DNA from 3 places in the Neobacillus sp. DHD-1R genome. Region 2 is predicted to be linked to each of the others. Evidence: riboswitches for the same ligand, from Rfam matches in the RefSeq annotation. Region 2 holds a riboswitch; each other region holds the start of a gene.
What was found. A riboswitch is a leader RNA that binds a small molecule or an ion and turns the genes downstream of it on or off. The one in region 2 is predicted to bind cyclic di-GMP.

Region 1: another riboswitch for cyclic di-GMP. It lies ahead of flgB (flagellar basal body rod protein FlgB); the one in region 2 lies ahead of AC3ANL_RS23180 (amidase).
Region 3: another riboswitch for cyclic di-GMP. It lies ahead of AC3ANL_RS20820 (anti-repressor SinI family protein); the one in region 2 lies ahead of AC3ANL_RS23180 (amidase).

The regions. Positions count from the first base shown of each region.
Region 1 covers NZ_CM173232.1:775,210-779,424, reverse strand. The annotation lists gene fliF (flagellar basal-body MS-ring/collar protein FliF) at 1-396, opposite strand, end outside; gene fliE (flagellar hook-basal body complex protein FliE) at 440-739, opposite strand; gene flgC (flagellar basal body rod protein FlgC) at 754-1,194, opposite strand; gene flgB (flagellar basal body rod protein FlgB) at 1,205-1,585, opposite strand; cyclic di-GMP riboswitch class I at 1,683-1,769, opposite strand; gene fliS (flagellar export chaperone FliS) at 1,894-2,304, opposite strand; gene fliT (flagellar protein FliT) at 2,288-2,644, opposite strand; gene fliD (flagellar filament capping protein FliD) at 2,653-4,206, opposite strand.
Region 2 covers NZ_CM173232.1:4,688,995-4,693,209, reverse strand. The annotation lists gene AC3ANL_RS23195 (P-II family nitrogen regulator) at 1-3, shown strand, start outside; gene AC3ANL_RS23190 (ammonium transporter) at 8-1,324, shown strand; gene AC3ANL_RS23185 (IclR family transcriptional regulator) at 1,454-2,230, opposite strand; cyclic di-GMP riboswitch class I at 2,426-2,515, shown strand; gene AC3ANL_RS23180 (amidase) at 2,565-3,437, shown strand; gene AC3ANL_RS23175 (SDR family NAD(P)-dependent oxidoreductase) at 3,581-4,215, opposite strand, start outside.
Region 3 covers NZ_CM173232.1:4,210,446-4,214,660, forward strand. The annotation lists gene AC3ANL_RS20805 (DUF1128 domain-containing protein) at 55-279, shown strand; gene map (type I methionyl aminopeptidase) at 657-1,406, opposite strand; gene AC3ANL_RS20815 (helix-turn-helix domain-containing protein) at 1,750-2,079, shown strand; gene AC3ANL_RS20820 (anti-repressor SinI family protein) at 2,417-2,563, opposite strand; cyclic di-GMP riboswitch class I at 2,594-2,689, opposite strand; gene AC3ANL_RS20825 (hypothetical protein) at 3,265-3,468, shown strand; gene hutH (histidine ammonia-lyase) at 3,528-4,215, opposite strand, start outside.

The DNA.
Region 1 (4,215 bases), 1.5 Mb from region 2:
GACGTCTAATTCCTGCTCCGTTACGCCAAACTTCAGATTCTGGGTTTGTTCTGTAAAACTAATTGGACCGCTTTTTGGTAGTCCTTCAGAGGCTAAATTTACAATTAAGTCGGGAGCAGACTCTTTTGGAACAAGAATTTGCGTACCATTATTGGCAATCTTATAGTCGGTGAACCCTTGTTTTTCTAAAACCCCTTTAATCTCACCGATTTCCTTTTGGCTTAAGCTATTGGTATAAAGTGGTACATAATTCGGTTTTAATAAATAGAAAAAAACAAAGCAGAAAATGGCGATTAACGCCAAAAAGGTACCAATATAGAAAAATTTATTTTTCTTGCTGGTATTCATCCAAAACTGAACGATTTTTTCCTTAATATCACGAATTTTTTCTTTCATAAGTCATAGTTCACCAGCTTTCGTGTCAAAACTAAGCAGTTCATTATACTTGCATTCTCATGATTTCTTGATAGGATTCCACGACTTTATCTCTTACTTGGGTGGTCAGCTGGAGAGCAATTTCTGCCTTTTGGGCAGCAATCGTGACATCATGAATATTCTTGATTTCCCCTGTGGCAATTTTTTCAGACATGTTCTCTGATTGGACAATGGTATCGTTCGCGCTTTGCAAGGCCTCTCCCAACATTGCTGAAAAGGATGTCTTCGCAGGTGAAACCGCATTAACATTTGGACGCTTATCCAAAAATGTGGCTGGGTTTGTAAACAATGAATCAATTTTCATTATGGCAAAACTCCTTATCTACCAATATCTAATGCTTTTAACGACATCGTTTTCCCTACATTAAAAGCCGTAACGTTGGCTTCATATGCTCTCGAGGCACTCATCAGGTCAACCATCTCTTTGGTGAGATCTACATTCGGCATCATGACATAGCCATCATTGTTTGCGTCTGGATTGGTTGGGTCATAAACCGGATTGAAAGGTGTCTGGTCTTCAACAATCCTTGTGACCTTTACACCATTTGCTCCCATTTCGTTGTGTAAATATTGACTGAACGGGGCCGACCCTTTCGCCTCCACCTCAACCATCTTCCTTCGATATGGTACCCATTCTCCATTCACCAATTTTCCTCTTGTCGTCGTAGCATTGGCAATATTGGAAGAAATAATATCCATTTTCAGGCGCCCGGCTGTTAATGCGGAAGAACTTATGTTTAATGGCTGAAACATTGACATATTCGATCCCCTACCTTGATCTTATGGCTGTTTTTAATAGATTTAATTCTTCTCCTAATTGATAGCTTAGGGTTTGATACCAAATTGAGTTTGTCGTCAAATCGGTCATTTCCTGATCGACATCAACACCATTCCCACTATTTTGCATCACAACAGGCTGCTCGGTAATGAAGGCTCTGGCTGCTGTATTCCCGATTGGTATATGCTTTTCATTCGAACGCTTTCCTTCAAAAGAAGTGTTAGCTAATTCTCCTTTAAGCAGTTCCTCAAAGACTACTTTTTGCGGCTTATAATTGGGTGTATTGACATTTGCTAGATTATTAGAAATCGCATTGTGTCTTAACACTGAAGCATCCAATGCCTGCTTTAAAACGGAAATATTTTGAAGCATAAAAAACCTCCTTTTTAAAATTGGTAAATTTATCCATTTTCTCAGAACAAAAAAAGACTATTCCGAAGAATAGTCAATAGTAAATAAACTATAACTCTTCGGTAACTGGCTGGCGTTATCAAGATTGATGGTAGCCCCTATAGCTTTGCGTCCCTGGATTTCCCCAGGTTTGCCTTTATCGGATTAATTGTCGTTTTGTGGTAAAATTGGTCGAAATTTTATCAATACTATTATATTACATTGCGCTTACAAATATTACAATGGGGAAAAAACGAAAAAAGACCTACTTAACAAAAAATTTACTTTTGTTAAGTAAGTCTGATAGCTTTCATGGCTTCTGTCCAAGTTTCAAGCAGTTCTACCAGCATGGCTTGGACTTCATTTAAAGTTTCCGCCTCTTTATGGATATTCGCTTCGATTAATCTTTGCTTTAAATAGTCATAAAGTAGGAGTAGGGACTTCGAAATTTCGATATTCATATTAAGGGTCACCATTAATTCACTAATGATGTTCTGAGCCCTAAGAATGCGATCGTTGGCTCGCGGCAGATTATTTTTTTCAATCGCTAGTTTTGCCTGCTCAATGAATTTTATCGCACCTTTATATAAAAGCAGTGTCAGCTCTTCCCCTTTGGCATATAGTACTTGATTACTCTCATATGCTTGGTATGGATTAGTAAGAGACATAATCTTCCCCTTTTCGCTATTTTCTTTTATCATAAAAAACCCCAGTTGAACCATAGGCAGCTTCCCCGTACCGTTTAATCTTTTTTTCCTTTTTTAGGGCATGGAGATTGGATATTACTTTTTGCTGCTCTCCCTGTAACAGCTCTTTCACCTTTTCTTCCAATGGAACTATTTGTAACAGCTGTTCTTTAATGGCCGCGTTGAGGAGGATCCCACCCGCGGTTTGATCCAAACGGTTTACCTTTTCAATACAGGTTTGCCTCGCGTCCAGCAAGGCTTGGATGTGGTCTGTCTCGTCCGAATTCATTTCGTTTACTAGTTTCATTGTAAGCTGGCTATAGGTTTGGAGGAATGCCTGTTTCTGTTCATACATGGCTACATTCACCCGCCCATTTGCTGTGTTAACCAGCCGCTCTGGCTATTCGCTTTTTGAATCGCTTGTTCCATGGCTGTGAACTGCTTCCAGTAATAATCTTCTTTCGTTTGTAATCGCTTCTCCCAAGAATCGATTTGTGTGTCCAGCTGGCTTAATGATTTACCAAGGACCGTATCATTGGACGTGCCGGCTGTTTTGGAAATTTCCTTCATCGTCTCATTAAGTTGGTCATACAGTCTCCAGCCAATCCCGCTATTGGCAAATTCGTCTTTATTATTAGCGGTATTATTTGTCGAGCTGCCGGTATCGTATTTTTTGGAAAATAATAACGACACTTCATTGGTATTGTTTTCTAAAGCCTCTCTTAGCTTTGTTTCATCAATGACCAGCTTCCCATTTTCTTTATAATTGGAACTGGAGGTAATCCCAATTTCAGCGAGCGAATCGAATTGACTATTCATTTTTGTCGAATCCACATCACGAACATTCGAGTACAAGGTGGTGCGCAATTTATCTAAGGCCGACGAAATGATTCGGTCGCTTTGCAATAACCCGCTCTTTGCCTTTTCTTCCCATAGTTCGATTTGCTTGTCCTTCATGTCCGTTTTCTGGTCATCTAACAAGGGGGCATAGTCTTTATAGCGTTTTTCCCCGACCTTATCGTGCAACGTCTTGATGGTATCGTTATATTTATCGACAAACCCTTTGATCGAATCGAAGATCGAATCCACATCTGTCTTTTTCGTAATCGTGACATTGCTCCCCTGTGGTATGTCGTTTTTGATGGTAAAGGTAATCCCGTCGTAGGTTAGCTGATTATTCTTTAGCGTTAGGGTCGTACCGTTAATCGTCACCTGACCATCGACGGCATTTACAGCTGAATTTCCGGTGGCACCGCTAGGGTTTCCTGCCGGGAAGTCATTCTGTGTCCCGCTTACCGTGCCAGCTGCCAGATTTAATCCATTCACAGGGTTTGATAGATTCGCAATGTTAATAGTTGTCGCTGCATCTTTAGAGGTAAACACAATCGCCTGGTCACCGCTGGAATAGCTGGCGGTCACGCCCGTTTTAGCTGCTAAAGCATTGATTTTTGAAAGCGAGCTTCGGATCGAATCTTGAGCAGTCAGGTCTATTGTTTCTCCGTTCAAGCTAAATTGAAACCCATTCCCTGCTCCTAATTCACTTGCTTCACTTGGAAGCGTCGTGGAAGCGAATTTTACAGAGGAAGGCGTCCCCGGCTGATACGGTGTGGCAGCCGAAATAACATACTCACTTCTGCTTGGTATGCCTGCCAGCGTTACGTCTACCTTACTGCTATCCGATGAAGTCAGTTTACTTTTTGTAAAAGTAGACTCCAATCGAAGACTTTCCATGGAAGTACGTAAATCAAGGAATTTCGTATTCACCTCTCGATAGGCATCGACTTTCCATTCCGTCTTGGTCTTATTTTGGTAAACTTTATTTAATTGTGCCTTTTCTGCGTCCATTAATTTTTTTACAAGTGTTTCGGTATCGATTCCTGATGCCAAACCAGAAAAACGAAGATTGTTTGTGATCATCCTGCCATC
Region 2 (4,215 bases):
TAATCTTTTGGAGCTAATGTATATAAATACAGTGTGGGTCGTCCTTGCTGCAGCCATGGTTCTGTTTATGGAAGGCGGATTTAGTTTACTTGAAGCGGGGTTTGTCCGAACGAAAAATGCAGTTAATGTTACGATGAAAATTTTTGTAGACTTAACCATTGGCGCGTTAGCATTTTGGCTGATCGGATTTGGGGTCATGTTTGGTAAGGATGCCTTTGGATTTATGGGAACGAATCTCTTTGGAAGCCCCGAAAAAATTACCCTTTCGCTGGAGCTGCCAAGTGTCGCGTTTGTCCTTTTTCAAATGGGGTTTGCCGTTGCTTGCATCTCGATTATTTCTGGAGCAGTTGCTGAACGAATGAAATTTAAGGCATATGTAGTAACAGCGGCATTAATCACCATCATCATCTATCCGCTTTCGGGCCACTGGATTTGGAATAGCGAGGGCTGGTTAGCAAAGTTAGGGATGAAGGACTTTGCGGGATCAGCAGCCATTCATGCTGTCGGTGGTTTTACCGCTTTTGCCATGGCCAAGCTGCTTGGACCGAGAAGAGGAAGATTTAATAATGATGGAAGCGTGAATGTTTTTGCCCCTAGTAACATTCCGTTAGCTTCTGCCGGTGCCTTCATTTTGTGGTTCGGCTGGTTTGCCTTTAATGCCGGAAGTACATTAGATGCATCTAGTAAAGAGTTAGCTCCGATTGCCATCAACACGATGTTAGCTGCAGCAAGCGGCGGGTCAGCTGCTCTCTTTTTGACGATGAAGAAATTTGGAAAAGCAGATCCGAGTATGACGATCAATGGCGTGTTAGCCGGATTGGTTGCCATCACCGCTGGCTGTGCCTATGTATCCGAGTGGAGCGCGATTCTAATTGGTGTGATCAGTGGAATCATAGTCATTTATGCCACTCTATTGGTGGATCATTTAAAAGTAGATGATCCTGTCGGAGCTGTGGCGGTACATGGTTTCGGCGGCGTGTTTGGCACCATCGCTGTTGGTTTGCTTGATAAGTCACAAGGCTTGTTGACAACAGGTGATTTTTCGCTTTTAAAGGTGCAGGTTCTTGGGGCAGTGGTCGTTATGGCTTGGGGGCTTATTGGGGGAACGATCATTGCGAAGCTATGCGAAAAAACAGTAGGTTTCCGGGCAACCGAACAAGAAGAAGACGAGGGTTTAGATATGTCTTACCATGGTATTCCAGCTTACAATGAACTAGAGAGGTTTACTGACTTGCCTTCCAGTTTATTTAATTTTGAAGAAACGACGGGCATTACAGTCGCTCCTCCGGCCCTTAGGAAAGAAAAGACAAGTAATGTGGGATAATTCGTAACTTGGGAATCCGCTTTGTGAAGGGATTCCTTTTTTTATTAAATTGATAGGAATATGTAAAAAGCCAAAGGACTTGTTGTCGTTTGGCTTTTCATCTAGCTTATATTTAACTTGGTGTTTGGCTCAAATATTATTTATTTCTGTTTTGTAGCCAAAGCTGTGAGAAATTTGCTTACTAATCTCAATAATAGATTGGCTGAGCTCATCGTTTATATCTTTGGGGATCTGTTCGGAAAAGCCAACAATGACAACCGCCCCTAAGAGCTCTCTTTTGTAATTTAATACAGGAAAGGAGACAGCGGACACTGATGGTACAAGAGGTTCACTTGCAAAGGAAATTTCCCTTTCCTTAATCAGCATCATTTCCTTTTCCAGTTGAACTAGGTTGTCTTTGGCAATTTTCTTACTTTCAGACTCCTTCCAGCCTTGAATAATAGATTCATCAGAGAAGGCCATAAAAATTTTGCCGGCGGCAGAAAATAGCGGCAGCAGTGTTCCAATTTGAGCCCCAATATTAAAACCTTGGCTCACATTCAGCATCTTAATGACCATGGGGCCATTGTTTGTCCAAATGGAAAACAAAACAGTGCTCATGGTTTTACTATTCAGCATTTCTAAATAAGGCGTTATTCGATCCAGAACATTTTCTTGATCAACTGCAGCCATCCCATATTCAATTAATTTACTGCCAAGAATATAGGTACCCATGGCCTTATCACGATAGAGGATTCCTAGTTGGGTAAAAGTATTTAGATATTTGTATAGATTACTCTTCGTTGTCTGGGAGAGCTCTTGTATCTCTGAAAATTTAATTGGCTTTCCATGTTTAGCAATTAGATCAATAATCCCCATTCCAATTTCTAATGATTGAATGGTTGACCCTTTTTTGACATTTTCCATAAAACCCTCCTAAAACAGCTCCGTCAGTTTATATGTTTAAAAATAACAAACTTGTCCTGACTTTTAAAGAGAAAGAAAAATAAACATAGTGCAAATGATATATAAGCCAAAAAAACAGAGCCTTAAAATTAATAAATCTTTCCCTAAAAGTAGATGAAGCAAGTATAGAAATCGAATATAATGATAGAAACAACTAATCGGAAAAGGCAAACTTCACCGAAAGGGAAGGACGCAAAGCCGTGAACCTAACCGCTTTTAAAAGCATATGGTCGTCAGGCTGCCAGGTTCTCATTCTATGAGCCTTGGCTGATAGGATGGAGGATTGATGTAGATAATGAGAAGAATTATGGTGGCTGTCATGCTGTTTTTTACACTAGCTGTTGGAGGTGCAAGTTTAAACGTGAAAGCCTCAGTCTCACAAGACAGGGCAACATGGCTCTGGAACCCTTGGTTGATTGTCAATGATGAACCGGGAATTATCGCCTTATTAGAGAGCAAACAGGTAAACAAAGTCTATCTGCAGATAGATCGTGATATTTCGATGAATGTATATCGCAGCTTTATCCAAAAAGTATCGGAAAAAGGTATTCAAATTTACGCATTAGACGGAGCACCAGGCTGGGTGGCACCAAAAGGCTATACAAGCCAAAACCAATTAATGACTTGGTTGGGCAATTATCAAAATGGCTCCACCTCTGCTCAAAAATTTGCAGGTGTTCATTTAGATGTCGAGCCATATTTATATAGTGGCTGGACAACGAATCAGGCCGAGACAATCAAATCCTATCAGTCATTATTAACGAAAGCGAAAAACAGTACACTTGCTTTAAATCTTCCTCTCGAGGTAGACATGCCGTTCTGGTTTGATGAAATAAACTATAAAAATACATTTGGAAAAGGGATTTTAGCCGAATGGGTAACCGTTAATACAAGCAGTATAACCATTATGGCCTATCGTGACTCGGCCCCGATGATTATTGATCTTGTAAAAAATGAAGTTGCTTTTGCCGGAATATATGGTAAATCACTTGTTGTCGGTGTGGAAACAGGAAAGACCGATGAAGGCGATAACATATCCTTTTATGAAGAAGGAGAATCTTTCATGAATCAGGAGCTCACCAAGGTTAGTGACTATTATGCTAACACTCCGGGCTTCAATGGCATAGCCATTCACCATGTTGGCAGCTGGATGACAATGAATCCCTAATAATGAAAATAGGGTTTTTGCATGGAATAGCAACGGTTTTAACGTTTTATGTTGGAACAAAGCGCTGGTGTCAGGCACCAATAAAAAACAGAACCTTGTCGTGGTGACGAGGTTCTGTTTTGCGTAAGAAGGAGTTGACCAATTTATAAAGTACCAGCCATTCCACCGTCTATATTCACCGCTGTTCCAGTTACATAAGAGGCAGCATCTGAGACGAGGAAGGTAATGACTTTAGCTGCCTCATCCGTATTTCCAATACGGCCTAAAGGAATGTTGTGATCTGGCTTTTGTGCAAATTGTTCCCATGTAAGTTCAGGAGCGGTTTGTTTCCACTTCATTTCAATCTGATCACTTCGGATTAACCCAATACAAACAGTGTTAACCCGGATATTGTCAGCACCAAGGTCCTTACTCATAGCTTTAGTAAGAGCCATGCCGGCTGCCCGGCTCACCGTAGTTGGCAAGGAGGAAGCAGGTGGAGTTTTGGCAATGGCCGCCGTCACGTTGACAATGGCTCCTCCTCCGACTTGACGCATATAGGGAAGGGCATATCGTGAACAATTAATTGCTCCAAATAATTTTAAATCAAGGTCATGCTGCCAAAGGTCCGTGCCTACTTTTTCAAATGGTTGGGCGGATGAAGTACCCGCATTATTGACTAAAATGTCTATCCGTCCATATTGATCAACGGTAGAAGTGACAACTCTTTTACAGTCATCTTCCTTCGTTACATCCGCTTCTATGTAAAAGACTTCAGTACCTGTTTGTTCGAAAATAA
Region 3 (4,215 bases), 480 kb from region 2:
ACAGATACTTTTTAACATGAAAAGATGGGATTATTAATTGAACGGGGTGACGAAATGAATTTATCAGAGAAATCTGTCGAAAATGTTGCATATATGATTGAACAAATAAAAGAAAAATTAAAAGTATTAAACCTTGGGGCAATCAAGCCTTCTCATTTTGATGAAGACATGTATGAAGAATTAAAGGAAATTTATGAAATGGTCTTAAAGAAAAATTCGTTTAGCCCTAATGAAATGCAGGCATTGGTGGAAGAGCTTGGAAACTTAAGGAAGAAATAAGAAAAGCGCAAGCGCCCTGTTCAGCGGCGTATGGCCTCCTCGGAAAAACTAACGCTTTCCCTTCGTGCGATGCCATTGCTGCCGAAGCCTTCCTTGTGGAGCGCTCCAACTGAGATAAGGTGAAACTTCAATCAGCGAACGTTCTTCTCGCTGATTGTTAGTTGAGCCGATCGGGTGCTTACGGGCAGTTGAGAATCTACTGCCCCTTAAACGCGATAAAGGAAACACGAAGAGCGTTAGCGATTCGATGTATCGTAGGGCGGAGAGCGAAGGACACTAGCCGCTAGGGCGCTGGAGCTGGACAATTCTCGAAGCCACAACTAATAAATTCTAATAGTATAAGCAAAAAGGATGTCCTTGAGACATCCTTTTTTTGCTTATTTCTGCTCGGTTAAGATTACGGGACCATCTTTTGTAATGGCGAGCGTGTGCTCATATTGGGCAGAATATTTTCCATCGATCGTTCTTGCTGTCCAGCCATTGTTATCCATTTTCGTTTGGTATCGGCCGATATTTACCATTGGTTCAATTGTAAATACCATCCCTTCTTTAATTCTGGCACCTTTTCCGGGCAAACCATAATGCGGAACATCCGGTTTCTCGTGTATAACTGCACCAATTCCATGGCCAATAAAGTCTCGGACAACAGAAAGACCTTCGCTTTCAACATAGGTTTGGATAGCATGACCAATATCTCCAATGCGATTGCCCACTACAGCTTGTGCAATTCCCCGATACAGGGCCTCCTTCGTTACCTTTAATAAGTGATCCGTTTCCTCTGAGACATTACCCACTGCGTAGGACCAAGCAGAATCAGCCAATGCCCCATTATAATTAACGACCATATCAATTGTTACTATGTCACCTTCTTTTAAAGGTTCTTTCCGTGGAAACCCATGACATATTTCATCATTGATACTGGCACATGTTGCATATTCATAGCCTTTATAACCTTTTTGTTCTGGTGTTGCTCCATTTTTCTTAAGAAATTCATCCACAAACATGTCGATTTCCCATGTGGTTACACCTGGTTTTATTAATTTGGCAATTTCTTTATGACAGGCTGCAAGAATATCTCCAGCCTTCTTCATTGCATCAATTTCACGTTGTGATTTTAGGACTATCATTTATTTCCCTGCCTTTTTGATTATATTTATGTACATCACATAATATTGTTCGTCATAGTCATCTTAAAAAGATTATAGTTTTAGCTATCATTGGCAACACTTTTAATATTAACTCTATCTACACATTTTTTCAAAATTACTTTAAATTACTAATAAAATTTTTAATGTTCATTATATTGTAATATTCAATCGTTCTTAATATGGTACTTTTCTATTCTTTTTGGTAGAATGGAACATATAAAGTATTCCCCATTATTTTTCGAATACCCTTGGTTATTGATGGATAACTATACCGTCCGTAATGTGGGATAAACTATCATATTAATTAGGTGTGTGAGGCTCAATGATTGGTGACCGCGTTAAAAAATTCCGCTTAGAAAAGAAAATGTCACTATCCGAACTAGCTGAACAAGCTGGGGTTGCAAAGTCCTATTTAAGTTCGCTTGAGAGGAACCTGCAAAAGAATCCATCTATTCAGTTTCTCGAAAAAATTGCTACTGTATTACATCTTCCTGTTGAACATTTAATACACGAACAAATTGACAAGGATGAATTGGATACAGATTGGATGAATCTGGTCAAAGAAGCTATGAATTCAGGTGTTTCAAAGGATCAATTTCGCGATTTCCTTGAATTTAATAAGTGGCGGATCAATCAAAATTCGAATGAATAGATAGAAAAGCGGAAGCGCCCTGGTCAGCGGCGTATGGCCTGGAGCGCTCCAACTGAGATAAGGTGAAACTTCAATCAGCGAACGTTCTTCTCGCTGATTGTTAGTTGAGCCGATCGGGTGCTTACGGGCAGTTGAGGATCTACTGCCCGTTAAACGCGATAAAGGAAACACGAAGAGCCGGAGGTGCATTCGTGCTTGACTTATCGTAGGGGGAGAGCGAAGGACACTAGCCGCTAGGGCGCTGAAGCTGGACAATTTTCGAAGCCAAGACTTTAAATTCTTATATTATAAAAGAAAAAGCATTCTACAAAATGACATTTTTTGTAGAATGCTTTTTTTAGTATGTACCTGATGGTTCTTCCTGTTCATCTCTACTAAGAAAATTTCGAACTTCCTCTATTGACAGCCCTAGTCCTTTTGCCTCTAATATGAGTGTTAGCCATTCTTGATCGATTACATCTACATCTCTTTGTGTAATTATCATTTTTCTCACTCCTAAAATACATTTCGTATTCCAGGTAACCCGGCCATCATAGCAAGTTAGTTCATCCCTTACCGTAGATCCTCGGCTTTGCGTCCTTGCTTTTCAACAAGTTTGCCTTTTTCTGCCTCACTCCAACTTAAGCATTACAGATTTTCTAGTATTCCTCTTTTCTTTATGGGCAATATGACTTAATTTGTTTTGATATGCCCATTATATCTAGTTCTTTTATAACAGGTTGTTGTATTTTGTCACTTTTAAAAATTTTCTTACTATTTTTTCTTCCATATTAATCCATTATTCTACATTTTACTTCCTTATTTTTAAAATAATAGAAATTAATCCCAATTTATTGAATAATTATATTTGTCTAAATTGTGACATTTAGCATATAATGTAAACAACGTAAAAATAAACTTAATATTAATAATATTCAATTAATGGTGGTGAGACCTTAGAATGACTATTATTCATGTATTGAATTTTTCTATCCCCATCGCTTTTATAGTGTTTGCAGGTTTTATGCTGGACCATATGTGTAAACCAACTAGTCAAGAAAAAAAAGCTGGAGATGAGTGAGAGCCACCCATCAACCAGTTTTTTTTATTACATTAATTCGATCGATAAATTGGAAATGTTATACCAAGTGATATTTTTATTTAGGTTTGGGAAAGCTACATCCGAAGACGAAAGGAGTGTTGACTTTGGCACGCGGAGAACATTTTGAGCATAAGAAAAAAAATCATCCAGGGGATTTTCCAGAGGATAGCCTAACGGAAAAGCATGTAAAGGAAGCGATCGGGGACGAGGAATTGATCGTAACTCAAGAGGCTTTTAAAAATAGAGTCGAGAATGAGGACGAGCGGCGCGAAGATACCGGCCGATGGCTCCCAAATCATATGAAGTAAAAGGCGTGATCTTTTCACGCCTTTTTATATGGAATAGGGGAGGTAATAGTGAATCAGGTTTATCCTTTTTCCACACTTAAATCCCGTATAAATTGATGAAATTCAATTTTCTTTAACCATTCAGCCGCTTTTTCAATATCCTTTGAAAAAATTCGATCTTGTATAATGGATGGCACTTGTTCCCTTCCTTTTTCATAAAACATTTTTGTATGCATTGCCATTTTGTCCACTCCACGAATTTCTACTGCCTGCATCGCACAAATCAACTCAATGGCGAGGACTCTTCTTACGTTTTGAATAATTTGGTAAGCATGCCTGGATGCGATGGTCCCCATGCTTACATGATCCTCTTGGTTTGCCGATGATGGTATCGAGTCAACACTTGCAGGATGAGCAAGAGTTTTATTTTCTGATACGAGGGCTGCAGCTGCATATTGCATGATCATTGCCCCTGATTGTAACCCTGGTTGAGGGCTTAAAAATGCCGGTAGGTTATTCAATTGTGGATTGACTAATCTTTCAATCCGTCTTTCCGAAATATTCGCAAGCTCGGCTACTGCAATTTTCATAAAATCCATGGCAAAAGCGATCGGTTGGCCATGAAAATTTCCTCCCGAGATCACCTTCTCCCCATCATCAAAAATTAACGGATTGTCAGTTGCAGCATTCATTTCTATTTCTAATTTTTCTTTTACATAATCAAAAGCCTGCCAAGAAGCACCATGGACCTGTGGAATACAGCGCAGC